DNA from 4 places in the Streptomyces sp. NPDC102451 genome. Region 4 is predicted to be linked to each of the others. Evidence: riboswitches for the same ligand, from Rfam matches in the RefSeq annotation. Region 4 holds a riboswitch; each other region holds the start of a gene.
The links. Region 4 has a riboswitch for cobalamin ahead of cobN (cobaltochelatase subunit CobN). Riboswitches for the same ligand answer to the same signal wherever they lie in the genome.
Positions count from the first base shown of each region.

Region 1 (7,299 bases), on a different contig from region 4:
GCGGCCAGGCCCAGCGGGTCGCCCTGGCCCGCGCGCTGGCCACCCGGCCGCGCCTGCTGCTCCTGGACGAGCCACTGGCGGCGCTGGACGCCCGCACCCGCCTGGAGGTCCGGTCACAACTGCGGCGGCACCTGGCCGAGTTCGAAGCCGTCGCCGTCCTGGTCACCCACGACCCGCTGGACGCCATGGTGCTGGCCGACCGCCTGGTCGTGGTCGAGGACGGCCGGGTCGTCCAGGAGGGCGCACCGTCCCACATCGCCCGCCATCCCCGTACGGACTACATCGCCCAGCTGGTCGGCCTGAACCTCTTCCGGGGGACGGCCGACGGCCACACCGTCCGCCTCGACGCAGGCCCTCCGGTCACCACCACGGAGGACCTGTCCGGCCCGGTCTTCGTCGCCTTCCCGCCGAACGCGGTCACCCTCCACCGCGAGCGGCCCGCCGGCGCCAGCGCCCGTAACCTCTGGCACTGCGAGATCGCGGGCCTGGAGACCCACGGCGACCAGATCCGCGCCGACCTCACCGGCGAACTGCCCCTCGCCGCGGACCTGACCACGGTCGCCGCCGCCGAACTCGACCTACGCCCGGGCGCGGCGGTCTGGGCCACGGTGAAGGCGACACAGACCCACGCCTACCCGGTCTGAGACCCGTTCCCGCGACTGCGGACCGTCATGCCCGATCCGGGTGGGCCGGCCGGAGCTCGAACCAGTCGAAGGCCGGCGCACCCCCGGTCGCGTACATGCCGACGACCCGGCCGGTGAATCCGCCCGCGACCTCGGTGGTGAGGTACCGGCCGTCGAGTTCGGCGAGGATCTCGAAGTGCCCGTCGTCGGTCTCGTACCCCAGGCGGAGGGTGTCGGGACCGCCGACGCGCAGGCCGGAAGCCGCCGCGGTGGCGGGGTCCGCGGGGCGTACGGTGACGGTGGGCGGCAGGACATCGGTGGTGGTCACGTCGATGCGCAGCGTCAAAGGCCCGGTGGGCACGTCCCGTTCGGCCACCGTCTGACGCAGGGGGCCGATGCGGGCGACCGCACGCACCCTGCCGTCCTCCGTCTCCACCTGGTAGTGGTGCGCCTCGTCGAGCCGTACGGCGAGGCCGCCCCGGCCTCCTTCACCGGCGTCGACCCGGGTCCGCGCCACGCAGTCGGGGTCGCGCTGGCGCCGCCCGACGAACAGCGCGCCGGGCTGCTCCATGCCGTCCGCCCGGGCGTGCAGCACCAGATGGCCGGGCCGCTCGTCGAGGCGCGCGGCATCCGGATCGCGGCGCCTCAGCGACACCCAGCAGGGTGCGAGCGCGGGGGCCTCGAAGTCGTCGCGGTGCGGCTCGGCGGGCCAGGGGTGCGGAGTCAACTCGGGTCCTGGGGAACGGAGTTCCAGCGGTCCCGGCAGGGGCCACTCGTCCTCCCAGCGCACCGGAACCAGGAACGTCTCCCGGCCCATTCCGTGGAACCCGGGCGTGTCGCCGCGGGGCCGGGTGCCCAGCAACACCATCCACCAGGTGCCGTCGTGCGCCTGCACCAGATCGCCGTGGCCGGTGTTCTGCACGGGGTGGCCGGTGCTGCGGTGGGACAGCACGGGGTTGTCCGGGTGCGGTTCGAAGGGGCCCGGCAGCGTGCGCGCCCTGGCCACCGACATGGCGTGCCCGCGTTCGGTCCCGCCCTCGGAGAGCAGCAGGTACCACCAGTCGCCGATCCTGTAGAGGTGCGGCCCCTCGGGGTACTGGAGCCCGCTGCCCGACCACATCTCCACCGGCTCACCGAGCAGTTCGCCCGTCTTCGGCTCGATGCGCACCCCGCGGATCCCGTCGTGGGAGAACACGCACCAGCAGTTCCCCTCGTCGTCCCAGGCCAGATCGGGATCGATGCCCGGTATACCGACCGGCACCGGCTCCGACCAGGGGCCGGCGGGGCCCTCGGCGGTCACCAGGACGGTGCCCTCGCCGGCCACCACGGTCGTGATCATCCAGAAGAGACCGTCATGGTGCCGCAGCGTCGGGGCGTACACCCCGCAGGATGCGGGAGCCGCGTCAGGGAGCGACAGCTGCGAGGGGCGGTCGAGGGCGTGCCCGATCAGCCGCCAGTGCACGAGGTCCCGGCTGTGCCACAGCGGCACCCCGGGTACGTACTCGAAACTGGACGTCGCCACGTAGTAGTCCTCGCCCACGCGGCAGATGCTCGGATCCGGGCTGAAGCCGGGGATCACGGGATTGTCGAAGAACACCACGGTCGGTCCCTAGGGTCGGGCCTGGGCCGAGACCCACGGCCATGATCGTTGAAGCGCTTCGACGGTGTCAGCCCGAAGGGAGGGTGTCAATGGAAAATTCCGGCCCGGTCTGCCCAGCATTGGCTTGTCGAATCGCTTCGACACCTTCCGGGCTCCGGCTGGTCGGCCGTACGGTGGCGCGCCGACGGCCGTGGGCGCCCTGTTCAGGTGCGCGAGCGTCGGGGTGGGTCCAGACTGCGACCATGGATGGAGCAGCCGTCGGACCGTCGCCCGGGACGTCCTCCGCGCAGTGGAACCGGATCCTGGGGTTCCCGCCCGATGCCCGCCTGCTGATCGTCAACTGCGACGACTTCGGCATGGACCCGGCCGTCAACGCCGCGGTGATCGAGTCGGTAGAGGAGGGGATCGCCTCGTCGTGCAGCCTCATGACGGTGTGTCCGGCGGCGCCGGAGGCCATGAGGCTCCTCCGGCGAAGGCCGGGAATCTGGCCGCCGAGTACGGCCTCGCCGTCCGCATCTGGCTGGAGCCGGGGCGGCGCGCGATGCGCCTGCGTGGGCTGCCCGTCGTCGACCACGAGTTCCTGGACAGCTTCTCCCTGGCGACCGAGGACAAGGCGGCCCTGTACGGCCGGCTGCTCCACGACCTGCCGGCCGGGCTCAGCGAATGGGCCGTCCATCCCAGCCTCGGCAACCGGGAGGCGCAGGCCTTCGACCGGCGGGTGCGGCGTACGGACCACGCGTTCCTGACGTCACCCGAGGCCCGGGAGGCTGTGGCGCGGGAGGGCGTCACGGTCATCGACTACCGGGATCTCCAGCCCGCCTGGGCCGCGCGCACGGGCGCTGCGTGAGTCCGCGGCCCGCCATCCGCATGCTGGACCTGGCTCACCGCGCCCTCGGAGGGCCCCGTAGGCTTGTGGGTGCAGCTGGTTCGCCCCGTCCGCCAGGCGGGATGCGTCGTAAGAGGGAACCTGGTGGAATTCCGGGACTGCCCCGCAGCGGTGAGCGGGAACGACCGCCGTCATGAGCACTGGGTCCGACGAACCGGACCTGGGAAGCGACGGCCACTAGGTGTCCTCGACGAGGACGTGCCCGCGAGTCCGAAGACCTGCCATCTGCCCGCGCGCGGCCCAACCGTGCGCGGACATCCCGGTGACCTCGTGGGCGGGTCGGCGTACATACCTGGCGGATCATCGCGTCGTCCGACGCCTTTGCCGTCCGGTACGTCACCCCTTCGCGTCCTCGTCCCGCCGCCGGGATCTCAGGGATTCATCTCGCGAAGGAGATCTCCGTGACCACCGAGCACGCGACCGCGACTGCGCGGTCCACTGTCCACGGCTACCCCCGGCAGGGACAGAACCGGGAACTGAAGAAGGCCGTCGAGGGCTACTGGAAGGGGCGGGTCACCGCCGACGCCCTCCGCGCCACGGCCGCAGATCTGCGCCGTACGAACTGGCAGCAGCTCGTCGATGCCGGCGTCGACGAGGTCCCGACCGGGGACTTCTCGTACTACGACCATGTGCTGGACACCACCGTCATGGTCGGAGCCGTCCCCGAGCGCCACCGGGCGGCGGTCGCCGCCGATCCGCTGGACGGCTACTTCGCGATGGCGCGCGGCACGCAGGACGTCGCCCCGCTGGAGATGACCAAGTGGTTCGACACCAACTACCACTACCTGGTTCCCGAGCTGGGCCCGGACACCGTCTTCACCGCGGACTCCGCCAAGCAGGCCGCCGAGCTCAAGGAGGCCGTCGCGCTGGGGGCGGCCGCCCGGCCCGTCCTGGTCGGACCGGTCACGTATCTGCTCCTGGCCAAGCCCGCCCCCGGTGTGGCCGCGGACTTCGACCCGCTCACCCTCCTGGACCGCCTGCTGCCGGTGTACGCCGAGGTCCTCGCCGACCTGCGCGCGGCCGGAGCCGAGTGGGTGCAGCTCGACGAACCCGCACTCGTCCAGGACCGCACCCAGGCCGAACTGGATGCCGCCGAGCGCGCGTACCACCGCCTCGGCTCGCTGACCGACCGGCCCAAGCTGCTCGTCGCCTCCTACTTCGGCCGGCTCGGCGAGGCTCTTCCCGTCCTGGCGAAGGCGCCGGTGGACGGGCTCGCGCTGGACTTCACCGAGGCCGCAGCCGGGAATCTGGACGCCCTGGCCGCTGTCGGCGGGCTCCCCGGGAAGCGGCTGGTCGCCGGTGTGGTCAACGGGCGCAACATCTGGATCAACGACCTGGAGAAGTCGCTCTCCACGCTCGGCACCCTGCTCGGGCTCGCCGGACGGATCGATGTGGCAGCCTCCTGCTCCCTGCTGCACGTCCCCCTGGACACCGCAGCCGAACGGGACATCGAGCCGCAGGTCCTGCGCTGGCTGTCCTTCGCCCGGCAGAAGACCGCCGAGATCGTCACCCTCGCCAGGGGCCTCACGCAGGGCACCGGTGCCATCGCCGCCGAACTCGCCGCCAACCGGGCCGACCTGGCCTCCCGTGCGCACTCCCCCGTCACCCGGGACCCCGCCGTCCGCGCCCGGGCCGCCGCGGTGACCGAGGCCGACGCCCGCCGCTCCCAGCCGTACGGGGAGCGGGCCGCCGCCCAGCGCGCGCACCTCGGGCTGCCCCTGCTGCCGACGACCACCATCGGCTCGTTCCCGCAGACCGCCGAACTGCGCACCGCCCGCGCGGACCTGCGGACCGGACGCATCGACGCGGCCGGGTACGAGGAGCGCGTCAAGGCCGAGATCCAGGAGGTGATCTCCTTCCAGGAGAAGACCGGCCTGGACGTCCTGGTGCACGGTGAGGCCGAACGCAACGACATGGTCCAGTACTTCGCGGAGCAGCTGACGGGATACCTCGCCACGCAGCACGGCTGGGTCCAGTCCTACGGCACGCGCTACGTCCGGCCGCCGGTGCTGGCCGGCGACATCTCCCGCCCCCAGCCGATGACGGTGGGCTGGACGACGTACGCCCAGTCCCTCACCGACCGGCCGGTCAAGGGCATGCTCACCGGGCCGGTCACCATGCTCGCCTGGTCGTTCGTCCGCGACGACCAGCCCCTCGGCGACACCGCCCAGCAGGTCGCCCTCGCTCTGCGTGACGAGGTGACCGACCTGGAGGCCGCGGGCACTTCGGTCATCCAGGTGGACGAGCCGGCGCTGCGGGAGACGCTGCCGCTGCGCGCCGCCGACCACGGGGCCTATCTGGCCTGGGCGACGGAGTCGTTCCGGCTCACCACCAGCGAGGTGCGGCCGGACACACAGATCCACACCCACATGTGCTACGCCGAGTTCGGCGACATCGTCCAGGCCATCGACGATCTCGACGCCGACGTGATCAGCCTGGAGGCGGCCCGCTCGCACATGCAGGTCGCCCACGAGCTGGCGGAGCACGGATACCCGCGCGAGGCGGGGCCCGGTGTGTACGACATCCACTCGCCCCGTGTGCCGAGCGCCGTGGAGGCGGCCGAGCTGCTCCGCACCGGGCTGAAGGCGATCCCGGCCGAGCGGCTGTGGGTCAACCCTGACTGCGGACTCAAGACCCGCGGCTGGCCGGAGACCCGTACGTCGCTGGAGAACCTCGTGGCGGCGGCCCGCACAGTCCGCGGGGAGCTGTCGGCGTCCTGACGACCCGGTCCGGCCGGGGCTGACCCACGCCCCGGCCGGACCGGTCGCGCACCTCACGCAGATGGATGGGTATTCCGTCGTTTCAACCTGTTTGCGCCGTTTGATGGCGGGTACGCCGCAGAGAGGGCGGAATACAGCGCTCCGCTGCGTGCTGCGAGCCGCCGCCCGTGCACCGGCCCCACACCGACGACAAGGAGTCATCCGTGCCCCCGGTACCCGCCATCACGCTCAACAACGGTGTGGAGATCCCCCAGCTCGGCTTCGGGACCTTCCAGATCCCGCCCGAGGACACCCGCGAGACCACTCTGGCCGCTCTCGAGACCGGTTACCGGCACATCGACACGGCACAGATGTACGGCAACGAGGAGGAGGTAGGCCAGGCGGTCAGGGAGTCCGGTCTCGACCGTGCCGATGTCTTCGTCACCAGCAAGCTGGACAACGGCGCCCACGCGTACGACGACGCCCTCAAGGCCTTCGGGCGCACCATGGACAAGGTGGGGCTGGACTATCTGGACCTCTTCCTCATCCACTGGCCGCTGCCCGACAAGGGTGACTTCGTGGAGACCTGGAAGGCGCTGGAGGAGATCTACCGTTCGGGTCGCGTCAAGGCCATCGGTGTCTCGAACTTCCAGCCGCACCACCTGCGCCGACTGCTGGACGGCAGCACGGTGGTGCCGGCCGTCAACCAGGTCGAGGTCCATCCATACCTCACCCAGGACGCCGTCAGGTCCTTCGGTGCCGAGCACGGCATCGCCACCGAGGCCTGGTCGCCGATCGCCCAGGGCAAGGTGCTCGACGACCCGACGCTGACGCGTATCGCCGAGCGGGTGGGCAGGTCGACGGCGCAGGTCACGCTGCGCTGGCATCTGCAGCGCGGGGACATCGTGTTCCCCAAGTCGGTGACGCTGCGGCGCATCCAGCAGAACTTCGACCTCTTCGGCTTCGAACTCACCGAGGGGGACATCGGCGAGATCAACGCCCTGAACCGTGACGAGCGCACCGGGTTCGACCCGGACCGGTTCAACGGCTGAGCGGCTCCGCCCTCACGGCGCACGGCCCGCCCCTCGGCGAGGGGCGGGCCGTGCGTGCGGTCGGAGGCCGTTCAGCGCGTCACTTCAGGGCGGGCGGTGCGGCGTCCGCCGAGGTGCCCCACTCCGAGGGCTCCGTACCGACCTCGAAGGACAGGTTGCGGGTGCCGCGGATGTCCTCGGTGGTCAGATAGGTCTTCCCGTACGCGGCCCCGTCGGCCCGGGCCGACTGGATGTAGCGCGCCGAGTCGGAGGTGCCGGGAGCACTGACGGTCAGGCTGCCCTTGGGGTAGTAGCGCCGGTCGAGGGTCAGGTCGACGCGTTCGAACACGGGGGTCGACAGGCTCCAGGTGTCGGTGCCCGGCTGGACCGGGAAGATCCCGATCGAGGACAGGACGTTCCAGGCGGACATCGTCCCGAGGTCGTCGTTGCCGGTCATACC
Region 1 is NZ_JBIWKD010000015.1:175,595-182,893, reverse strand. Features, by position in the region: gene ACIRD8_RS28490 (ABC transporter ATP-binding protein) at 1-644, shown strand, start outside; gene ACIRD8_RS28485 (glycoside hydrolase family 43 protein) at 670-2,223, opposite strand; partial or broken gene ACIRD8_RS28480 (ChbG/HpnK family deacetylase) at 2,265-2,645, shown strand; gene ACIRD8_RS28475 (hypothetical protein) at 2,765-3,070, shown strand; cobalamin riboswitch at 3,130-3,350, shown strand; gene metE (5-methyltetrahydropteroyltriglutamate--homocysteine S-methyltransferase) at 3,511-5,829, shown strand; gene ACIRD8_RS28465 (aldo/keto reductase) at 6,033-6,860, shown strand; gene ACIRD8_RS28460 (GH92 family glycosyl hydrolase) at 6,940-7,299, opposite strand, start outside.
Region 1: linked by a shared signal. The riboswitch ahead of metE (5-methyltetrahydropteroyltriglutamate--homocysteine S-methyltransferase) and the one ahead of cobN (cobaltochelatase subunit CobN) in region 4 are both predicted to bind cobalamin.

Region 2 (7,299 bases), on a different contig from region 4:
CTCCGACGTGATCGGCCGTCGCGCCGTCCTGGCCGGCGCGGGTCTGCTCAACGTCTGCGCCCTCACGCTCATGGCCCTCGGCACCACCACCTGGGTGATCATCCTCGGCACGGCCCTCATGGGTGCGGGCCGCGCCCTGTCCAGCGGGCCCGCCGAAGCCTGGTACGTCGACACCGTGCACGCCGCTTCCGGCCCCGACGCCGATCTCCGTACGGGGCTGGCGCACGGCAGCGCCGCCTCGTCCGGCGCCGTCGCGCTCGGCGTCCTCCTCGGAGGGGCGCTGCCCTGGCTGCTCGGCCTCGGCCCGGACCCGGGGGCCCGGCTGCGGGCGCTCACCTCGGACCTGGTCCTGCCGCTCTCTGTGCCTGTACTCCTCGGCGTGGTCATCGACATCGTCTTCGTCAGCTACGTCCTGACCGCCCTGACGGAGCCGCCCCGCCCCGCGGCCACCCTGCGCGGCGTGCTGCGGGGCGTCCCCGGAGCCATCGCCTCGGGGATCCGGCTCGGCGCCGGGGACACCCTGATCCGGCGCATCCTGATGACCACGGGCGCTGCGGGTACGGCCCTCGCCGCTCTCGAACTGCTCACCCCGGGCCGCGCCGCCGCGCTGACCGGGACCGCGGAGTCCGGGGCGGTCCTCTTCGCGGGCCTGGCCGCCGCCGGGTTCGCGTGCTCGGCGCTCGGGAGCCGGCTGGCGCCCCTCGTCGCCCGGCTCGCGGGGGACGCGGAACGCGCGGTCCTAGCGAGCCTCTGCGCGAGCGTGGCCGGTCTGCTGGCGCTCGGCGCCACCGTGTCCGCCACCGGAGCACCCGCGCTGACCGCGGCCGTCGTGGGATACGGACTGGTCTACCTGGGGCTGGGCGCGGCGGGGCCCACCGAGAACGACCTCCTGCACCGCCGCGTCGACACCTCCGGCCGGGCGACGGCCCTCTCCGTGCAGTCGCTGGCCCAGCAACTCGTGGGGGCGGCCGCCGGCCTGGTCGTCGGCGCACTGCCCGCGGGGCCGCTGCCCTGGCTGCTCGGTGCCGTGGTGCTTCTGGCCGGAGCACTCCTGTGGACCCGGCGCACCGCCTCCGCTCCGCAGGCCGCCCCCGCCCCCGGGTGGGACGGGGGCTGACCTCTCTGCTCCGTACGGACGCCCCGGATCGCGCGGGGCCGCGCCCTTGGCCAGGCTGGCCCGGAGCCGGGACGCGAGATCCCCGTACTTCCAGGAGCCGAGATGCAGCAGGACAAGCACCCGTCGTACCGTCCCGTCGTCTTCCGCGACCGTTCCGCCGGGTACGCCTTTCTGACCCGGTCCACCGCGTCGAGCGAGCAGACGATCGACTGGGACGACGGCAACAGCTACCCGGTCATCGACGTGGAGATCTCCGCCGAGAGCCACCCCTTCTTCACCGGCAAGGCGCGGGTGGTCGACACTGAGGGCCAGGTCGCCAAGTTCGAGCGCCGCTACGGTGACGAGGGGGGTGGGGACGCCTCCTGAGCCCCGGGTCTCCACGGCTTTCCGCACACGGGGCAGAATCGTCGGCAGTGTGCCCCGTGACCGCCGCGCCTCACCGGGGCACGACCGCCCGCGTTCCCCAGGAGACCCGCCCCCATGCCCGACAGCCCCGCCCTGCTGGTCATCGGCGAATGCGTCGCCGACATCGTCCGGCTGCCGGGCGCCCCGGACCGGATCCACCCCGGCGGCAGTCCCGCGAACGTCGCGTACGGTCTGGCCAGACTCGGCCGGGACACCACTCTGATCACCCAGCTCGGCCAGGACTCCGACGGGCGGCTGATCGAGGACCACCTCGCCTCCGCCGGGGTGCGGGTCCTGACGGACGGCGCCGACGCGCCCACCCCGGCCGCCACGGTCGAGCTGGACGACGCAGGCCGGGCGACGTACAGCTTCGAGATCACCTGGACGCTGGGCCCGGTCGCGCCCTCGGGGGAGCCGCCCCTGCACGTTCATACGGGCTCCGTCGCCACCGCCCTCGAGCCCGGTGCGGACACCGTCCTGGAGCTCGTCCGGTCGCTCCGGAGGACGGCGACCGTCAGTTACGACCCCAACGTGCGGCCCGCGCTGATGGGGGACCACGCCCTTGCCGTGCACCGGGCCGAGCGCATCGTCGCGCTGAGCGACATCGTCAAGGCCAGCGACGAGGACCTGCGGTGGCTGTACCCGGACGAAGCCCCGGAGAAGGCCGCCGAGCGCTGGCTCCGGTCCGGGCCGGCGCTGGTCCTGGTCACCCGCGGAGCCGCAGGCGCGACAGCGTTCGTGCCGGGCACGGACGTGAGCGCCGGGGCGCCGCCCGTCCAGGTCGTGGACACCGTGGGCGCCGGTGACGCCTTCATGTCCGGCACGCTGCACGCCTTGGCCTCGCACGGCCTGCTCGGGGCGGGGAGCCGTGCACGGCTGCGCACCCTGGACGCCGAGGTCCTGGGCGACGTACTGCGCCACGCCGTGGCGTCGGCCGTCGTGACCGTCGCACGGGCAGGCGCCCTGCCTCCCGACGAGGAGGAGCTGTCAGCGGCTCTGACCAGCGGACCGGCCCCGGAGCGGTAGGGGGTCGAGGGGGTGTCCTCGCCCGCACCACGGTCGTTGATTCTTTCATGACCGTGACCCTTACCGACACCGTCCCACCGTCCACCACCGAACTGCTGACCGGCGTCCTCCTCGGCCCGGGACACCGCCGCGAGCACGGATTCTGGCAGCGGCTGATCAGCACAGAACCGTTCCGCCGCCCCGCCGGCGGAACGCCCGAAGAGCGCCTGGAACTCGCCTACGACCGGTTGCGGATCCTCAACCTCTCCCTGGACAGCGGAGCGCGCCTCGCCTCCGACCCACGCGCGCTGGCCGCCCTGCACGCCTGGCTCGGCCCGGTGGACCCCGCGCTGACGACCGTGGCGGGCATCCACTACAACCTCTTCCTCGGCAGCCTCCTTGACCACGAATGCGCCGGCCGCCGCGACCTGTCGGACTACCTGACGATGCGGCGCATCGGCACCTTCCTCTGTACGGAGGTGGCGCACGGCAACAACGCGGCGGCCATGGAGACCACCGCCACGTACGACCGTGAGCGGGACGGATTCGTCCTGCACACCCCCAACCCGGGCGCGCAGAAGTTCATGCCCAACACGAGCCCGGCGGGCGGGGCGAAGTCTGGCCTGGTCGCCGCCCGCCTGGTCGCCGACGGTTCGGACCACGGGGTACGCCTCTTCCTGGTGCCGCTCACCGACGACGCGGAGGCGCTGCCGGGCATCCGGGTGCGCCGGCTGCCCGCCCGGATGGGCAGCCCGGTGGACCACTGCCTGACCTCGTTCGACCGGCTCTTCGTGGAGCGGGACGCCCTGCTGGGATCCGCCGAAGAGGGCGACGCACCGGGGGAGTTCAGGACCGGGCCGGGGGACAGGCGGCGGCGCTTCCTCACCTCGATCGGGCGGGTCACCCCCGGCCGGATCTCCATGAGTGCCTGTGCGGCGGGATCGGCCCGCGCGACCCTGGCGGTCGCCGTGCGCTACGGCGGCCACCGGATGATCTCCGGCAGCCGGGGCGCGCCGCCGGTCCCCGTCAACGCCCACCGGACCCATCACGGACCGCTCGCCTCGGCCATGGCCACGGTCTTCGCCATGAGCCTGCTGTACCGCAGGGCGCAGGAGCGGTGGGAGGCCTGCACGGACGAGGACGGGCGGGCGGAGGCGGGCAGACTCGTCGACGTCGCCAAGGCGTGGATCACCTGGCGGGCCCGAGACGTCATCGTCGAGAGCCGTGAACGCTGCGGCGCGCAGGCGCTCCTGGAGAACAACGGCATGACCGAACTCGTCACGGGCGTGGAGGGGGCCATCACCGCCGAGGGCGACAACATCGCCCTGTACGCCAAGGCGGCCGCGGACATGCTCTTCGCCGCCGAGCCCGGCCGCGACGACGTCCCGGGCCCGGCCCCGCACCCCGGCGACCTGGCCGACCCGCGCTTCCTGGGCAGCCTCCTCGCCTCGGTCCAGGACATCTGGTTCGCCAGGGCCAGGACCCGCGCGCTGCGGGCGCCCGACGCCGACGCCCTGGAGAGGTGGAACTCGGCCTCGGGCCCCGCCCTGCGCGGGGTCGAGGCCTATGCGTACCGGCAGGCCGCCGAGGCCTACGCCGAGGCCCGCGCGACGCTTCCCCCGGGGGCGGCCAGGGACCGGCTGGGGGAGCTCGAGCGGCTGTTCGTCTTCGAGTGGCTCTCCCGCAACAGCGGCGATCTGCTGGCCGCCGGTCTCCTGAGCGGCGATCAGGTGGACGCCCTCCCCGAGGCCGTGGAGGAGCATGTGGCGGCCGTCGCCACGCACGCCGCCGAACTGGCCGAGTCCTTCGCCCTGCCCGAGGAACTGCTCGCCGACTGGCCGATCGCCGGCCCCGGCTACGCGGACGCCTACGACGATCCCGGTGGCCCGTGGAACACCGGCCCGGCGGACGCCCGATGAGCGCCGGCTGCAGGGGGCGGGCGATGTGCGGCCGACTGGGCGAGCGCCTGGAGATCCTTGGACTGCGCGCCGTCCTGCTGGCCTACTGGGGCACCACATCCGTGCTCGCCCGCCGGAGCGGGAAGCCGCACACCGACGGAGGCGAATCGGTTCACCCCAAGAGCTGACCCGCCCGACGTCCGCGCCGGTACGGCGGGGAGACGCCCGCCGTACCGGCGACGGCCCCGAGGCCGCCCCCACGTCGCGTGATAGCTTGCAGACGCCAGTCACACTCCACGTGGAGTCAGGGAATCCGGTGCGAATCCGGAGCTGACGCGCAGCGGTGAGGGGGACGGGCGGGGCCACGGCCACTGGGACACCCTCGGGTGCACCGGGAAGGCGCCCCGTCCGGACGAACCCGAGTCCGAAGACCTGCTGGCACCCGCTTCCGCACCGGGAGCGGAACTCCGTACCGGGCTTCGCGCATGAGCCCAGAGAACGCCGAGGGACTCCGTGCCGCCCATAGCCAGCACCGTACGCCGAACTGCCCTGCTCGTCGCGGGACTCGTCCTCCTGACCGCCTGCGGCGGGGGCGGGAACGAGCCCGCCGCCGACACCGCGCAGGACGACGCCGCCGCAGGCTTCCCGGTGACCCTGAAGAACTGCGGCCGTACGGTGACCGTCGACGCCGCACCGCGGCACGCCGTCTCCCTCAACCAGGGATCGACGGAGATCCTCCTCTCCCTGGGCCTCGCCGACCGGCTCGCCGCCACCGCGACCTGGACGGACCCGGTGATGAAGGGCCTGGAGAAGGACGAGTCCACGGTGCCCCGTCTCGCCGAGAACCAGCCCTCCTCCGAGAAGGTCCTCGCCGAGGAACCCGACTTCGTCACCGCCTCGTTCGAGTCGACCCTCGGCAAGGGCGGCGTGGCGTCACGCGACCAGTTCGAGGAACTGGGCGTACCCACATACCTCTCACCCGCCGACTGCGCGGGCAAGGACAACACCGGCAGCAGCGACGGCTCCCGCACCGAGCCTCTGACCATGGACCGGGTCTACGGCGAAGTGCGCGACCTGGCGAAGGTGTTCGGCGTCCCGGAGCGGGGCGAGAAGCTGGTGACGAGCCTCCGGACCCGCATCGACAAGGCGACCGCGGGCATCGACGCGTCCGACACCACGATGCTCTACTGGTTCGCCAACGCGGAGGCCCCCTACCTGGCGGGGTGCTGCGGAGCCCCCGGCATCATCACCGGGGAGCTCGGCGCGAAGAACGTCTTCGACGACACCCACGAGGAATGGCCCCAGATCAACTGGGAGACCGTCGCCGACCGCAACCCCGACGTGCTGGTCATCGGCGACCTGACCCGTAAGTCGCAGACCGCCGAGAGCGCCCAGAAGAAGATCGAGTTCCTGGAGTCCAACCCCGCCACGAAGAACCTGGACGCCGTCAAGCACAAGCGGTACGTCCTGCTCAGCGGCCAGGCCATGAATCCGACCATCAGGACCGTGGAGGGCGTGGAGCAGGTGGCGGCCGGGCTGCGCTCGTTCGGACTCGCGGGGTGACGGACACCGGACACGTACCGGACGTACCGAAATCCCTTCACGGGACCGCGCACCTGCCGGACCTACCGACGGACGTGCACATCACGGGAGTGCGCGTCGAGCAGCCGCCCGCGGTCCCGGCTGCCGCAGGGGCCCGGATCCTGCGTGACGGCCTGCTGTGGAGCGCAGGGATCGCCCTGCTGCTCCTGTCCGTCGCGGTCGCCGTCACCATCGGTCCCGCCCGCATCTCGGTCCCGGACGTCTGGTCGGCGGTGGCCTCGCACCTCGGCATCGGTCACGGGCGGCTGAGCCCGATCCGGGACGGCATCATCTGGAACCTGCGCATGCCCCGCACCCTGCTCGCCGCGGTGTGCGGCGCCGGGCTCGCGGTGTGCGGCACCGTGATGCAGTCGCTGCTGCGCAACCCGCTCGCCGACCCGTTCGTCCTCGGCGTCTCCTCGGGGGCGTCCACCGGCGCGGTCGTGGTCGTCGTCCTGGGCGTCGGCGGGGGAGCGGTCTCCGTCTCGGGCGGCGCCTTCGCCGGGGCCCTGCTCTCCTTCGCCCTCGTTCTGCTGCTCAGCCACACACTCGGCGGATCCACCGACCGGGTCGTCCTCTCCGGGGTCGCGGCCATGCAGCTCTTCTCCGCGCTCACCTCCTTCGTCGTGATGACCGCCGCCGACGCCGAGCAGACCAAGGGCGTGCTCTTCTGGCTGCTCGGCTCACTGAGCGGGGTCGGCTGGAGCGACGTGTGGATGTGCTCCGCCGTGCTCGCCGTGGCCCTGCTGATCTGCCTGGGTCACGCCCGTACGCTCGACGCCTTCGCCTTCGGCCAGGACGCCGCCGCCGCGCTGGGGGTGCACGTGGCCCGCACCCGGATCGTGCTGCTCTGCACCACCGCGCTGCTGACCGCGGCCCTCGTCAGCTCGGCGGGCGCCATCGGGTTCGTCGGCCTCGTCCTGCCGCACGCGGCCCGGGCGCTGACCGGGTCGGGGCACCGGAGGCTGCTGCCGGTGACGGCACTCGCCGGAGCCGTGTTCCTGGTCTGGGTCGACACGCTGGCCAGGACCGTCCTCGACCCCCAGGAGGTCCCGGTCGGCGTGGTCACCTCCCTCATCGGGGTGCCCGTCTTCGTCCTGATCCTGCACCGCACGCGGAGGAGCCCGTGAACCGGACGGAGACCCCCGGCGACGGCCTGCGGGCCGCGCGGGTCAGCAGGGAGGCCGGCGGGAGGATCGTCCTCGACGGGGTGAGCATCGCGCCGCCGCCCGGCACCACCGTCGGGCTCCTCGGGCCGAACGGCTCCGGCAAGACCACGCTGCTCCGGGTGAT
Region 2 is NZ_JBIWKD010000002.1:553,260-560,558, forward strand. Features, by position in the region: gene ACIRD8_RS05955 (MFS transporter) at 1-1,117, shown strand, start outside; gene ACIRD8_RS05960 (type B 50S ribosomal protein L31) at 1,220-1,483, shown strand; gene ACIRD8_RS05965 (carbohydrate kinase) at 1,598-2,548, shown strand; gene ACIRD8_RS05970 (acyl-CoA dehydrogenase) at 2,596-4,446, shown strand; gene ACIRD8_RS05975 (hypothetical protein) at 4,470-4,613, shown strand; cobalamin riboswitch at 4,693-4,880, shown strand; gene ACIRD8_RS05980 (ABC transporter substrate-binding protein) at 4,939-5,988, shown strand; gene ACIRD8_RS05985 (FecCD family ABC transporter permease) at 6,063-7,136, shown strand; gene ACIRD8_RS05990 (ABC transporter ATP-binding protein) at 7,133-7,299, shown strand, end outside.
Region 2: linked by a shared signal. The riboswitch ahead of ACIRD8_RS05980 (ABC transporter substrate-binding protein) and the one ahead of cobN (cobaltochelatase subunit CobN) in region 4 are both predicted to bind cobalamin.

Region 3 (7,299 bases), on a different contig from region 4:
CCGCTGCCTCACCCCGGCTGCGAGGATCCGTTCATAGACGTAGTCGTACAGCTCGTGAACACTGACCGCTCCGTCCCTGTCGAGATCGGCCTCACCGGTGCGGAGACCTTCGATCACGGCTCCGGTGAACCTGGACCGGCCCGGCTCCAACTCGCTGACCCGGTCGCCCTCCCAGGCGTATTCGGTGCGGTTGGTGGCCGTGATGACCGCCCGCCCGTGCCCGGCCAGTTCATCGCGCACATGGACCGTGGTGTCGCCCTTGGTGCCGTGCAGGAAGGCCCCGCTGTAGCAGCAGTCCAGCAGCAGGACGATGGACCGGGCCCGGCACCGTCGCATCTGGATCTGCAGGAAGGATCCGGAGACGGCGGTGGAGGCGAGGAGCTTCTGGTCGGTGTCCCGGGCCGCGAAGTACAGCTCTCCGTTGTCGTTCTTGATCCCATGGCACGACAGGTGCAGCAGCAGGAGGTCGTCCCGGCTCCGGTCGAGGAAGAACTCCTCCATCGCGCGGCTCACCTCGCCGTGGCGGCCGTCGATGACCGTCTGCACGGCGAAGTCACCGACCTGAGGGTCGCTGAGCACCTCGGCCAGACCTTCGGCGTCCGGCGCCGGCGAGCGCAAGCGGCTCAGACCGGCGGTGTCGTAGCGACCGGTCGCGATCAGCAGGGCAAACCGGCCCCCGGGCATCGTGTGTCCCCCTTCAGACTTGCCCGGCCGTCCCGGATTCCGGCACCGGCGTGTCCGGGCCCGGGCGTGGCGCGGGTTCCACCGCAGTACGCGGCGGAGTGTGCCGGGAGATGAACTCCTCGATCAGTCGGCGCTGGTCGGCCGATGACAGGGCTTCCACCTCCAGGCTGTCCTCACCCACGGCGATACTGATCCTCCGAACCGGCCGGTTCTCGATCCACGCCTGCAGCAGGTGCACCAGACTACGTACCACGAACGGCGCCGCTGTCACCACCAGGGCGCCCAGAGCGATCGTCCCGCCCGGCTTGGCTCCCTCCGGTGCCTCTTCCGCCCGTTCCAGCACGACGCTTTCGATCTCCTGCTCCAGCAGGCGTTCACGCAACGCGAGCGTGCACGACTCCAGTTCCTCCGGATCGCTGTCCGGGCCGCCCTCTAGCACCACCCGGATCCGACTCGCCGAACTGCTCACTGTGCCCCCACGTACTTGCCGAGCGATCAGCGTAGCCAAAACTCTTCCGGCCCACCCCGGCCAGCGGCGATTTGCGTGCACACAGCAGGTCGAAGTCACACGCCGGGGTGGGGCCCGCGCCGTCGGCCGCCTGCTCCACCGCCCCTTCTCCGGGGCGTCGGGCGCGCTTGTCATCGTCCCCCACCTGGCATTACTGTCACCACGCCTTGGTGAACGGGAAATCGGTGTGATGCCGGTGCGGCCCTCGCCACTGTGATCGGGAAGTCCGGCTCCGGCCCTCGCGGGCAGCCACTGGGTCCTTGTGACCCGGGAAGGCGGAGTTCGGGCGGTGGTACCCGTAAGCCAGGAGACCGGCCAAGGCACTTCAACCATCCACGAGGTGCTGGAGAGGGTCTGCTGAGCCATGCACATAGCCGAGGGTTTTCTGCCTCCGGCGCACGCGATCGCCTGGGGTGTCGCGTCCGCGCCGTTCGTCGTCCACGGAGTCCGGTCACTTACGCGTGAGGTCAGGGAGAACCCTGAGAGCACGCTGCTCCTGGGGGCCTCCGGGGCCTTCACGTTCGTTCTTTCCGCGCTCAAGATCCCGTCCGTCACCGGGAGTTGTTCGCATCCCACGGGTACGGGGCTGGGGGCCATCCTGTTCCGCCCGCCGATCATGGCGGTCCTGGGCACCATCACCCTGCTGTTCCAGGCGCTCCTGCTGGCCCACGGCGGTCTGACCACGCTGGGCGCCAACGTCTTCTCGATGGCGATCGTCGGGCCCTGGGCGGGGTACGCGGTCTACAAGCTGCTGCGCCGGTACGAGGTGCCGCTGATGGTGGCGGTGTTCTTCGGCGCGTTCGTCGCCGACCTGTCGACCTACTGCGTCACCAGCGTGCAGCTGGCGCTCGCCTTCCCGGACCCGGGCAGCGGGTTCCTGGGCGCGCTCGGCAAGTTCGGCTCCATCTTCGCGGTCACCCAGATCCCGCTCGCGGTGAGCGAAGGTCTCCTGACGGTGCTGGTCATGCGTCTCCTGGTGCAGTCCAGCAAGGGGGATCTGACCCGGCTGGGCGTGTTCCTCACCGGCAAGCAGAACCGGACCAGGACGACCGAGACCGAGGCGGTGGCCCGATGAACAGGAACACGAAGATCAACGCCCTTCTGCTGATCGTCGTGGCGGCCCTGGCCGTCCTGCCGCTGGCCCTCGGCCTCGGCGACGGCGAGGAGGAGCCGTTCGCGGGGGCCGACGCCCAGGCCGAGACGGCGATCACCGAGATCGATCCCGACTACGAGCCGTGGTTCTCCCCGCTCTACGAACCGCCGTCGGGCGAGATCGAGTCGGCGCTGTTCGCCCTCCAGGCCGCGCTCGGCGCGGGTGTCCTCGCCTACTACTTCGGCCTCCGGCGCGGGCGCCGTCAGGGCGAGCTGCGGGCGGTCGCGCCGCAGCACGGCGACGTCGCCGGGGAGTCCGCGGCCCGGGGGAACTGAGCGCGTGCTGCCGATCGACGCGGCGGCGCACAGCTCCCGCTGGCGCCGCCGCCATCCCGTGGACAAGGCCGTGCTGGGCCTGGGCCTCACCGTTCTGGCGATCTCGCTGCCGCCCTGGCCCGGTGCGGCCCTGATCCTCCTGACCGCCGTCGCCGTGCTGCTGGGGCCGGCGGGGGTGCCCGCCCGTCAACTGTGGCGGGCGTACCGGGTTCCCCTGGGTTTCTGTGTCACCGGGGCCGTCACACTCCTCGTACAGGTGGGCGGACCGGAGGGGTTCGTGGCCCTGGCCGGCGGGGGGCCGCTCCGCGCCGGGGAGCTGCTGCTGCGCACCTCGGCGGCGTCCCTCGGTGTCCTGCTGTTCGCGTTCACCACCCCGATGTCCGATCTGCTGCCCCGCCTGGTCAAGGCGGGGGTGCCGGCGCCGGTGGTGGATGTCGCGCTGGTGACCTACCGCATGAGTTTCCTCCTCCTCGACTCGGTACGCCGGATCCGTGAGGCCCAGGCGGCACGGCTCGGGCACACCACCCGGGCCGCCGCCTGGCGTTCGCTGGCAGGGCTGGGCGCCACCGCCTTCATCAGGGCCTTCGACCGCGCGGCCCGGCTCCAGGCCGGACTCGCCGGGCGCGGTTACGACGGGACCCTGCGCGTCCTGGTGCCCGAGGCCCGCGTCTCCGTCCGGTTCGTGGCCGTGAGCGTCACCCTGCTCGCGGCCCTCACCGTCCTGACCTTCGCCCTGGAAAGGCCCTTGTCATGAGCGAACCGGTACTGCTCGCCCTGCGGGGCGCGTCCTTCGCGTACGAGGACGGCCCCACCGTGCTCAGCGGCCTCGACTTCGAGGCGCACGCCGGGCGCGCGCTCGCCCTGCTCGGCCGGAACGGCAGCGGTAAGACCACGCTGATGCGGCTCCTCAGCGGCGGGTTGCGCCCGCGCGAGGGGCAGTTGACGGTCGAGGGGCGCCCGGTGACGTACGACCGCAAGGGGCTGACCCGGCTGCGCACCACGGTCCAGCTGGTGGTGCAGGACCCGGACGACCAGCTGTTCGCCGCGTCCGTCTTCCAGGACGTGTCGTTCGGACCGCTGAACCTCGGTCTGCCCGACGCCGAGGTGCGGGCGCGGGTGGACGAGGCTCTCGCCGCCCTCGACATCACGGCCCTGGCGGACCGGCCCACCCATCTGCTCTCGTACGGACAGCGCAAACGGGCCGCCATCGCGGGCGCGGTCGCGATGAGGCCGCGTGTGCTGATCCTCGACGAGCCGACGGCCGGGCTCGATCCGGACGGCCAGGAGAGGCTGCTGGCCACCCTCGGCACGCTCCGCGACAGCGGCACCACGGTCATGATGGCCACTCACGACGTCGACCTCGCCCTGCGCTGGGCCGACGACGCCGCGCTCCTCACCCCCTCCGGTGCCGTCGCCGGGCCCGCTCCCGCGATGCTGGCCCGTACGGACCTCCTGCGGGAGGCGGGGCTGCGGCTGCCGTGGGGCATCGCCACCGCCGGACTGCTTCGCGCGCACGGGCTGCTGGACGCCACGGCGCCCGGCCCCCGTACCCCCGAGCAGCTCACGGACTTCGTCCCCGGCACGGTCGGACGACCCGGAAGAGGTCCGGCGGTCAGATGACCCGGAAGAGGTCTCCGGCGGCGTGGACGTCGGTCAGGTCCTCGATGCTGCGGAGGTTGTCGCACAGGGCGTCCAGGACCGTGCCGGGTTCGGCGGCCTGCGGGGCGCCGACGGCCACGCCGAAGGAGCGGAAGCCGAGCGTGTGCTTGGCCTCGTTCCAGCCGCGCATCCACCCCTCGGTGACGTCGCACTCCCCGTCGGTGATCATCACGATGTCGCCGCGCCTGCGGCCGTCCGCGTCGTACTCCTTCTCCAGCAGCCCGACGGCCGCCGACAGGGGCGCCCGGTAGTCGGTGCCGCCCCCGAAGAAATGCTCGGCGAAGTCGATCACGTCCTCGGTCCCGGCGGGCCCGGAGGCCGGGAATCGGCACACCTTCAGGGACTCGGCGGAGGAGAACAGGATGCCGACGAAGTCGCGCTTCGCCCTGCGGGCCTGGTCCAGCAGCGCCAGGGCGCACGCCTTGGACCACGCCTCGCCGGTGATCCCGCCGGGGCCGGGGCGGCTCATGGAGTTGGAGCAGTCGACGCACGCGATGATCGCGCCCTTCCCGGTGGTCTGCTCCCCTCGGCTGTCGTAGAGCATCAGACGTGCCTCGGCGTACCTCGCGGCGAACACGCTCCTCATGGCCGGTACACCGAGGTTGGCCAGCTCGGAGGGGATGACCCGGGAGAGGTCGTCTCCCAGGGTGATGCCGACCAGCTCGCCCCGGGCCTGCTCGACCTTGCGGGCGCTCTCGCCGGCGGCCATCTGCCGGAACCGGCCGATGAGGTCCGCGAACCGCCCCAGCCGGCCGGAGCGCAGCCGCTCGGCGAGCTCGGCCCGTCGGCCGAAGGGCATCCGCTCCAGCTCGCCCGGACCGACACCCCATGCGCGCATCAGCTCGGCCTCGTCGCGGGACTGCTCGGCCGCCGTGGCCGTGGCACTCCGTGCGGCGGCACGGATGCCGGGGGCCGCCGCGGCGAGTGCCTGCCCTGCTTCCTGGGAGGCCTGGCGCGCGGCGGTGTCGGCGGCCTCGGCCCTCTCGATCGCCCGCGCCAGGGCGTCGGTCGGCCCGTCCGGCACCGTGCCGTCCTCGTCCGCCTCCCCGGCAGCCTGCTGGAGCGCCCCGGCGACATCGGAGGCCGTCCGCTCGGCCTCCTCACGGGCGGCCTCCGCGCGCCGGATTCGCTCGGCGGCGTCCTCGGCCCGCTCCAGCATCCCGCGCAGGGCGTCGGACCGGGCGAGTACGGCCATGGCCGCGGCGTAGGGGTCGCCGGAGGTCTCGCGGTGCAGCTCGGTGAACTCCGGGCTGTCCGTCAGGGCCGTGACGACCTGGTGGTTGACCAGACGGGAGGGGTCCATGCCGGCCCGGTCGCGTACCTGCGGGCTGACCTTGTAGGCGGCCAGGAACACATCGGTGAGCAGGTCCTCGGTGTGGTCGTGGCGCTGGTTCAGGTCATGCGCCAGGTGCCGCAGCCCGGCGGTTCCGGCGTAGGCGTCGCGCCAGGCCATCGTGTCGAACCGGTCGGCGGCCACTGTGGCGGTCGCCTTCGGCTGTTCCGTGCCGGAGGTCAGGCCGAGCCACTTCCCTGCCCGGTCCCTCAGCTCCGTGATGTCTCTCAGGGCCTCACCCATGGTCGTGTCCCCGCCGCTCAGAGCTGGGCCTGCACGAGGCTCGCGTCCACCCCGAGCGCCTCGGTCAGGACGCGGGCGTGGACGGCGCGCTGGAGGATGATCACGCGTTCGACGGCGGTGGTGGAGCGGTCGGCGGCCTCCGCCTCCGCGTGCAGCCTCTCCAGCTGCTTGCCCGCCATGTTGAGCTTGGTGATGGCCTCCTTGATCGCCCAGTCGGCCAGGGTCTCGCGGGACTGGCCGGCCTTCGCGTCGAGTTCGGCCTCCAGCTCCTCGATGGCGTCGGCGAGGTCGAGGGCCTCCTTGGCGTCGGGGTTGACCAGGTGCAGGACCTCGCGCTCGACGGTGGGACGCTCGGCGGGCGAGTCCCACAGCACGTGGGTGAGCACCGACAGGTCGTTACGGTCCACCGTGTCGCGGCCGTCCAGGAAGGCGCAGGCCTGGAGCAGCCGGACCGACTGGCGCCAGCGGCGGTCGGAGGCGATCAGCTCCTTGCGGCGCAGGGCGGCCCGGAGCGTGCAGACGGCATCCACGATCGCGTCCGGGACGTCCACGGCCGGAACGGCCTCGGTCACGGCCTGCTGGAGCTCGGTCAGTCCCACTGTGGTCCGGGTGGTGACGGCGGGGGCGGCGACGGCGGAGCGCACCAGGCCGGCGAAGTTGGAGGGGTCGGCGAGGTATCCCACCTCGATCCGTACCAGCAGCCGGTCGTAGATCGCGGCGCTGTCGTCGCCGGTGGGCAGCTCGTTGGACGCGGTGATCGCGCTGATCAGGGGGCAGTGGATGGGCTCACCGCCGTTCTCCGGGTGGTAGATGCGCTCGTTGAGCAGCCCGAGGGTCTCGTTCAGGGCCGCGGTGGAGCACTTGAAGATCTCGTCGATGAACGCGATGTGCGCGGTCGTCGCCCGGCCGTCGAAGATCTGCCGGTACTCGCCGCGGCTCAGCGCCCCCACGTCGATCGGGCCGAACATCCGGGTGGGGGCGGTGAACTTGCTGAGCAGGATCTCCCAGTAGTTCGCGCTCTCGATCCGGCCCGTCAGCTCCCGCGCCAGCTCGGACTTGGCCGTGCCGGGAGGCCCCAGCAGGAGCGCGTGCTGACCGGCCAGCATCGCCACCGTGAGCGTCCGTATGACGTCGTCCCGCTCGTAGAACAGCCCTGACAGTTCCGCGGTGATCGCTCGCAGCCGCTCCGCCGTGTCCTGTGCGCCCATCGTCATCTCCCTGCTCCTGAACCCTGATCGGGGCCGAAGGGTTACGGGGCCGCCCGGCCCGCCGCCGCCATTATGCCGACCGGGGGCAGGCCGATTCCGAAAGGGCAAGGGGAGCGGGCACAGGCCCGGACGCTCAGCATTCACGAAGTGAGGCGAGCGCCGAAATCCGTGAGGAAATCGCGGCAATGAGCAACAGGAATGCGGAGGGTGCATCCGGTCGTGCGAATTCATCGAAG
Region 3 is NZ_JBIWKD010000013.1:49,503-56,801, forward strand. Features, by position in the region: gene ACIRD8_RS25865 (caspase domain-containing protein) at 1-684, opposite strand, end outside; gene ACIRD8_RS25870 (hypothetical protein) at 698-1,153, opposite strand; cobalamin riboswitch at 1,322-1,527, shown strand; gene ACIRD8_RS25875 (energy-coupling factor ABC transporter permease) at 1,557-2,267, shown strand; gene ACIRD8_RS25880 (energy-coupling factor ABC transporter substrate-binding protein) at 2,264-2,620, shown strand; gene cbiQ (cobalt ECF transporter T component CbiQ) at 2,625-3,374, shown strand; gene ACIRD8_RS25890 (energy-coupling factor ABC transporter ATP-binding protein) at 3,371-4,240, shown strand; gene ACIRD8_RS25895 (VWA domain-containing protein) at 4,233-5,855, opposite strand; gene ACIRD8_RS25900 (AAA family ATPase) at 5,873-7,069, opposite strand.
Region 3: linked by a shared signal. The riboswitch ahead of ACIRD8_RS25875 (energy-coupling factor ABC transporter permease) and the one ahead of cobN (cobaltochelatase subunit CobN) in region 4 are both predicted to bind cobalamin.

Region 4 (7,299 bases):
CTGCCGGGTGGCGGGGCCCTTGTCCTTCTTCGCCGAGGTGGCAATCTTCCAGAGCGTCCCGTCGGGGGCCCGTACGACGCCGCCGTACCCCCAGAGCGACTTCGTGGCCGCCTTCACCGTCGAGGCGCCGGCGTCCAGGGCGGCGTCGATGAGGCCGTCGACGGTGGACGGCTGGGAGACCGTGAGCGACAGCGTGAAACCGCGGAAGCCGGTGGTCGGCGCCTGAGAATCCCGTACGCGCAGCTCGGGGCCCAGGCCGAAGGCGGTGGCGTAGAAGTGTTCGGCGGCGGTGGGGTCGGCCACCTCGAGGGTGACGGATGCGATGGAAGCCATGGAACGAAGCTATGGCGGCTCCGCGCCGCGCGCTTCTCGAATCCTGACCGCTTCGGGTCCGGTCGGCTGCCGGCCCGGACGCATGAGAAATTCCCGGATCGTCACCATCGATGGCAGCTACTGACATCGACAGTAACAGCCGACGACAGTCACTGCCATCGCGTAGGATCGCCCCATGGGTAGATGGGAGCCGAACGCACGGGGGCGCCTGGCGGAAGCGGCGTTGGAGCTCTACAGCGAGCGTGGCTTCGAGCAGACCACCGTGGCGGAGATCGCCAAGCGGGCCGGGCTCACGGAGCGGACCTACTTCAGGCACTACGCCGACAAGCGCGAGGTGCTGTTCGGGGGCTCCGAACTGCAGGACCTGCTGGTCGGGGTCGTCGCCGGCGTACCGGAGTCCACGGCGCCGATCGACGCGCTGGCGGTGGGCCTGGACGCGCTCTCCGAGATGTTCGACGACCGCCGTGAGTACGCGCGCAAGCGGCAGGCCGTGATCGCGGCGAACCCGGAGCTCCAGGAGCGCGAGCTGATCAAGCTCGCCTCGCTGTCGGCCGCGCTGGCCGGCACCCTGCGCCTGCGGGGTGTCCCGGAGCCGGCCGCGAGTCTGACCGCCGAGGCGGGGATCGCCGTCTTCAAGGTCGGATTCGAGCGGTGGATCGCGGAGTCCGAGGACCGCGCGATGGCGCCGGTCATGCGGGAACTGCTGGATGAGCTCAAGGCCGTGACGGCGGGCGGGCACGGCTCGTAGGAAGCCCGGCGGATCTCAGCTGCCGAAGGAGAGGTCCCTCGTCACACGGTCCGCCGACGCCAGCAGGTTCGCGCGGACCTGGCTGGTGCGGTACATCCGGTCCGCCCGGAAGGAGACGCCGAGCGACCCCAGCGTGCCGCCCCGGTACACGGGCACCGCGATGCACACCGTGCCGAGGTCGTACTCCTCCCGGTCCATCATCACCGGTGCCGGGAGAGATTCGAGCTGCTGGATCAGCTCCTCGCGGTGCGTGATCGTACGGGGGGTGAGGTCGGCGAGGGTGTGCCGCGAGAGGTACTCGCCACGCGCCTCCTCGTCCATCTCCCGCAGGACGCACTTGCCGAGCGCCGTGGCGTGCCCGGCGTCCTGGAATCCCACCCAGAGGTCGACCCGGGGCGTCTGCGGGCTGTCGACGATCTCGGCGATCCTGATCTCGCCCTCCTCGTAGAAGGTGAGGTAGGCGGCGGCCGACAGATCGTCCCGCAGTGCGGCGAGGGCCGGGCGGGCCAGCCCGGCCAGTCCCTGGGCGGCGTGGTTGCCGTGCGGCACGTCGCCCAGGACGAAGCCGCCGTCGTCGAGCCTGCGGAGATAGCCGTCCCTCGTGAGGGCCCGCAGCACCTCCAGGGCGGTGTCCTGAGGCAGCCCCGCCCGGCGCGCCAGCTCGTTCGCGGGCGCGCCGCTCGCATGCGCGGCCACAGCCTCCATCAGGCGGAACGCGTGCTGGACAGCATCGATCGGAGTGTGGCCCGCTCGGTCACCCATGCCACAAGCTTGGACCCGCGGCCGGGAGGCAGCAAGGCAGGGACCGTGGCGACCACGGCCGGGACCCCTGCCCGGCCGTCGTCCCGCTCAGTCCTCGCCCTCCAGATCGCCCTCGGTCTCCAGGAACACCTGGCGCAGCGCTTCGAGCACCGCCGGGTCGGGCTTCGCCCACATCCCCCGGGACTCCGCCTCCAGGAGGCGCTCCGCGATGCCGTGGAGGGCCCACGGGTTGGCCTGCTGGAGGAACTCGCGGTTCGCCGGGTCCAGGACGTACGTCTCGGTCAGCTTGTCGTACATCCAGTCCGCGACCACGCCCGTCGTGGCGTCGTACCCGAAGAGGTAGTCGACCGTCGCGGCGAGCTCGAAGGCGCCCTTGTAGCCGTGGCGGCGCATCGCCTCGATCCACTTCGGGTTGACCACCCGGGCGCGGAACACCCGGGACGTCTCCTCGACCAGGGTGCGGGTGCGGACCGTCTCGGGGCGGGTCGAGTCGCCGATGTACGCCTCGGGGGCGGTGCCCTTCAGCGCGCGTACGGTCGCGACCATGCCGCCGTGGTACTGGAAGTAGTCGTCGGAGTCCGCGATGTCGTGCTCACGGGTGTCGGTGTTCTTCGCGGCCACCGCGATCCGCTTGTACGCGGTCTCCATCTCGTCCCGGGCGGGACGTCCGTCCAGCTCACGGCCGTAGGCGTAGCCGCCCCACACCGTGTACACCTCGGCGAGGTCGGCGTCCGTACGCCAGTCGCGTGAATCGATGAGCTGGAGCAGCCCCGCCCCGTACGTCCCCGGGCGCGAGCCGAAGATGCGGGTGGTGGCCCGCCGCTCGTCCCCGTGCTCGGCCAGGTCGGCCTGGGTGTGGGCGCGTACGAAGTTCTGCTCGGCGGGCTCGTCGAGGGAGGCCGCCAGGCGTACGGCGTCGTCGAGCAGGCCGATGGTGTGCGGGAACGCGTCGCGGAAGAAACCGGAGATGCGCAGCGTGACGTCGATACGGGGACGCCCCAGCTCCTCGTACGGGATCGGCTCCAGGCCGGTGACACGGCGCGAGGCGTCGTCCCAGACGGGGCGGACGCCGAGCAGGGCGAAAGCCTCGGCGATGTCGTCGCCTGCGGTGCGCATCGCGCTGGTGCCCCACAGGGACAGGCCGACGGAGGTGGGCCAGTCGCCGTTGTCCGCACGGTAGCGCTCCAGGAGCGAGTCGGCGAGCGCCTGACCGGTCTCCCAGGCGAGGCGGGAGGGGACGGCCTTCGGGTCGACGGAGTAGAAGTTACGGCCGGTCGGCAGGACGTTGACCAGGCCGCGCAGCGGGGAGCCGGACGGGCCGGCCGGGACGAAGCCGCCGTTCAGGGCGTGGACGCAGTGGTCCAGTTCGTCTGTGGTCCTGGCCAGGCGGGGGGCGACCTCCTGGGCCGCGAAGTTGAGGATCGCCGCCACGTCGGGGGTCAGGTCGTGGAGCGGTGTGCGGGTCGTCTGCTCGGGGCTCTGCCCCGGACCCCGCTGCTCAATCGCCGCAGGGGCTTGATCTGGCTGCTCGGTTGCCGAAACGATCTGATCCAGCGGGGCCCAGCCCGCGTCGTCCATCGCTTGCACCAAGGCGCGGGCCTGTTCCTCCACCGCGTCCGCGTCCGCGCGGGTCGCTGCCGACTCGTCCAGTCCCAACGCCTCGCGCAGGCCCGGCAGGGACGTGGTACCGCCCCAGATCTGCCGGGCCCGCAGGATCGCGAGGATCAGGTTGACGCGGGCCGTTCCGGTGGGCGCGGCGCCCAGGACGTGCAGGCCGTCGCGGATCTGGACGTCCTTGATCTCACAGAGCCAGCCGTCGAGGTGCATGATGAACTCGTCGAAGCCCTCGTCTTCGGGCCGGTCCTCCAGGCCCAGGTCGTGGTCGAGCTTCGCGGCCTGGATGAGGGTCCAGATCTGGGCGCGGACGGCCGGCAGCTTGGCCGGGTCCATCGCGGCGATCTGGGCGTGCTCGTCCAGGAGTTGTTCGAGGCGGGCGATGTCGCCGTAGCTGTCGGCGCGCGCCATCGGCGGCACCAGGTGGTCGACCAGGGTGGCGTGCACACGGCGCTTGGCCTGGGTGCCCTCGCCGGGGTCGTTGACCAGGAACGGGTAGACCAGCGGCAGATCACCCAGCGCGGCGTCGGGGCCGCAGGCGGCGGAGAGGCCCGCGTTCTTGCCGGGCAGCCACTCCAGGTTGCCGTGCTTGCCGAGGTGGATCATCGCGTCGGCGCCGAAGCCGTTGTCGTCGGCGGACGCGGCGATCCAGCGGTAGGCGGCCAGATAGTGGTGCGAGGGCGGCAGATCGGGGTCGTGGTAGATCGCGATCGGGTTCTCGCCGAAGCCGCGCGGCGGCTGGATGAGGATCAGCAATTTGCCGCGGCGCAGCGCGGCGAGCACGATGTCGCCCTCGGGGTTGCGGGACCGGTCGACGAACATCTCGCCGGGCGCCGGGCCCCAGTGCTCCTCCACGGCCTCGCGCAGCTCGGCAGGCAGCGTGGCGAACCAGCGGCGGTAGTCGGCGGCCGGGATCCGGACCGGGTTGCGGGCCAGCTGCTCCTCGGTGAGCCACTCCTGGTCGTGGCCGCCGGCCTCGATCAGCGCGTAGATCAGCTCGTCGCCGTCGCCGGAGACCAGGCCCGGGATCTCCTCCTCGGGCCCGAAGTCGTAGCCCTCGGCGCGCAGTCGGCGCAGCAGGGCGACGGCGCTGGCGGGGGTGTCGAGGCCGACCGCGTTGCCGATGCGGGAGTGCTTGGTGGGGTACGCGGACAGGACGAGCGCGATCCGCTTCTCGGCGGCCGGGATGTGCCGGAGCCTGGCGTGCCGTACGGCGATCCCGGCGACCCGGGCGGCCCGCTCGGGGTCGGCGACGTACGCGGGCAGGCCGTCCTCGTCGATCTCCTTGAAGGAGAAGGGGACAGTGATCAGGCGGCCGTCGAACTCGGGCACGGCGATCTGGGTGGCGGCGTCCAGCGGGGAGACGCCCTCGTCGTTCTCTTCCCACGCGGCGCGCGGGCTGGTCAGGCAGAGCGCCTGGAGGACGGGCACGTCGAGGCCGGTGAGGGCGCCCGCGTCCCAGGACTCGTCGTCGCCGCCGGCCGACGCGGTGGCCGGCTTGGTGCCGCCCGCCGCGAGGACGGTGGTCACGATGGCGTCGGCGGCCCGGAGTTCATCGATGAGCTCGGGCTCGGGGGTGCGCAGCGAGGCGACGTACAGCGGGAGGGGGCGGGCGCCCGCGTCCTCCACGGCGGTGCAGAGCGCCTCGACGAAGTCGGTGTTCCCGCTCATGTGGTGGGCGCGGTAGTAGAGCACCGCGACGGTCGGGCCTGTGACGTCCCGGGCGGTCCGCTCCAGCGGGCCCCACGCGGGGGCCGGGGCGGGCGGCTCGAAGCCGTGGCCGGTGAGCAGCACCGTGTCGGAGAGGAACCGGGCCAGCTGCTCCAGGTTGGCGGGGCCGCCGTGCGCGAGATAGGCGTGCGCCTCTGCGGCGATGCCGATCGGCACGGTGGAGGCGGCCATCAGCTGGGCGTCGGGGGCCTGTTCACCGGTGAGTACGACGACGGGGCGGCCGGTGGCGAGCACCTGGTCGAGCCCCTCCTGCCAGGCACGGACACCACCGAGGAGGCGTACGACGACGAGGTCCGTGCCGTCCAGGAGCTGCGGCAGGTCGTCCAGGGAGAGCCGGGAAGGGTTGGCGTAGCGGTAGCTGACCGGGCCCTGGGAAGCGCGGGCGCTCAGCAGGTCGGTGTCGGACGTCGACAGGAGCAGGATCATGCGGCGTCAGCCCTTCCTCGGGGTATCCACGCCCCGGGCAGTTGTCGGACGGCTGGAGTTCCTGACTCGCACGGCCTCAGGGGGCCGGGCTCACAGTGGCGGGACCGCGCCGGAATCTCACCGGGCTTCCTCCGTGTCGCCGTCTGGCGATGGCGGGCCGAACGGACCGCCGCTAGGCATAGTAGGCGGCGGGTGGGGGGTCCTGACCAGACGGCCCCCGCCCTGACCGGCGGCGGAGCGGTGTCCCGTACGTCACAGTGACCGTAGGGGCCCGCCACGGTCACGGTCGGTATGCTCGCCGCCATGTCCGCCTCCCCCCTGACGCCCTCGTCTCCGGGCGATGCGTGTGCCCGGAGCAGCGGTGACGCCTGCCCCGGAGCGCTGCGTCTGCACCGGGCGGACGACGGTGCGCTGGCGCGGATCCGCATACCCGGCGGGGTGCTGACACCCCGCCAGGCAGGGGCGCTGGGGCAGGCCGCCGAGCGCTTCGGTGACGGTGAGTTGCATCTCACCTCCCGGGGCAATGTGCAGCTGCGCGGGCTTTCCCCGGGCTGCGGTGGCGAGCTGGCCGGGCTGCTGGACGAGGCCGGGCTGCTGCCCTCCGCACGGCACGAACGTGTACGCAACGTGGTCGCGTCCCCGCTCTCCGGGCTCGACGGCCTCGGGTCCGTCGACATCCGCCCCTGGCTGACCGGACTCGACCGCCTTCTCTGCGGAAGCGACGGCGCGACGGCGCTCTCCGGACGTTTCCTGTTCGCCCTCGACGACGGCCGCGGCGACGTGGACGCGCTCGGCGCCGACCTCACCCTCCTCGGCCACGACGACGACGCCCTGCTGCGCGTCGGGGACGGTGACGCCGTCCTCCGCGTCCCCTCCGCCGACGCCCCCCGCGCCGCCCTGACCGCCGCCGAGGCCTTCCTCGACTCCGCCCGGGACAGCGGCGCCTGGCGGGTGAAGGACCTGCCGGACGCCACGGCGGCCGCGCTTCCCGCCGAGGTCGTACGACGGTTGCGGGAGGCCGGCATCCTCGCGGTCCCGGGCCGCCGTCCCCGCCCTTCCGAAGCCCTGCCCCCGGCCCCCGGTCCCGTCCCGGTCGGCCGTGGAGAGGCCGCGCTGTCCGTCGGCGTACCGCTGGGGCGGCTGGACCTGACGCAGTGGCGGCTGCTGTCGAGCGCCGGGGAACTGCGTCTCACCCCGTGGCGCGGGGCCGTCGTCACCGGGATCCCGACCGACCGCGCGGACGGCCTGCTCGACGGCCTCTCCGGGGCCGGTCTGATCACCGGGCCCGGTTCGCCGTGGGCCGGTGTGGGCGCCTGCATCGGGCGGCCCGGCTGCGCGAAGTCGCTGGCCGACGTACGGGCCGAGGCGGGGGCCGCCGTCGGACCCGTCGGACGGCTCCCTGTGTACTGGTCCGGCTGCGAACGCCGCTGCGGCCATCCGCACGGGGAGTGGATCGACGTCGTCGCCACCCCCGGCGGACACCGGATCTCGCACGTACGAGGGGACCGGGCCACCGAGGCGGCCACGGTCCGGGACGACCCGGCCGCGCTCGCCGCCGCCGTGGCGGCGGCACGGGGCACGCGCACCTGACCACCACGCACCACCACCCCCTGTTCGACCTGTTCGATCTGCTCGATCTGCTCGATGAAGAAAGCGACAGCACTGTGCACCAGTACGAGAAGGAC
Region 4 is NZ_JBIWKD010000022.1:26,663-33,961, reverse strand. Features, by position in the region: gene ACIRD8_RS32975 (glyoxalase) at 1-333, opposite strand, end outside; gene ACIRD8_RS32970 (TetR/AcrR family transcriptional regulator) at 509-1,081, shown strand; gene ACIRD8_RS32965 (IclR family transcriptional regulator) at 1,097-1,843, opposite strand; gene cobN (cobaltochelatase subunit CobN) at 1,931-5,614, opposite strand; cobalamin riboswitch at 5,647-5,800, opposite strand; gene cobG (precorrin-3B synthase) at 5,906-7,204, shown strand; gene ACIRD8_RS32950 (precorrin-8X methylmutase) at 7,279-7,299, shown strand, end outside.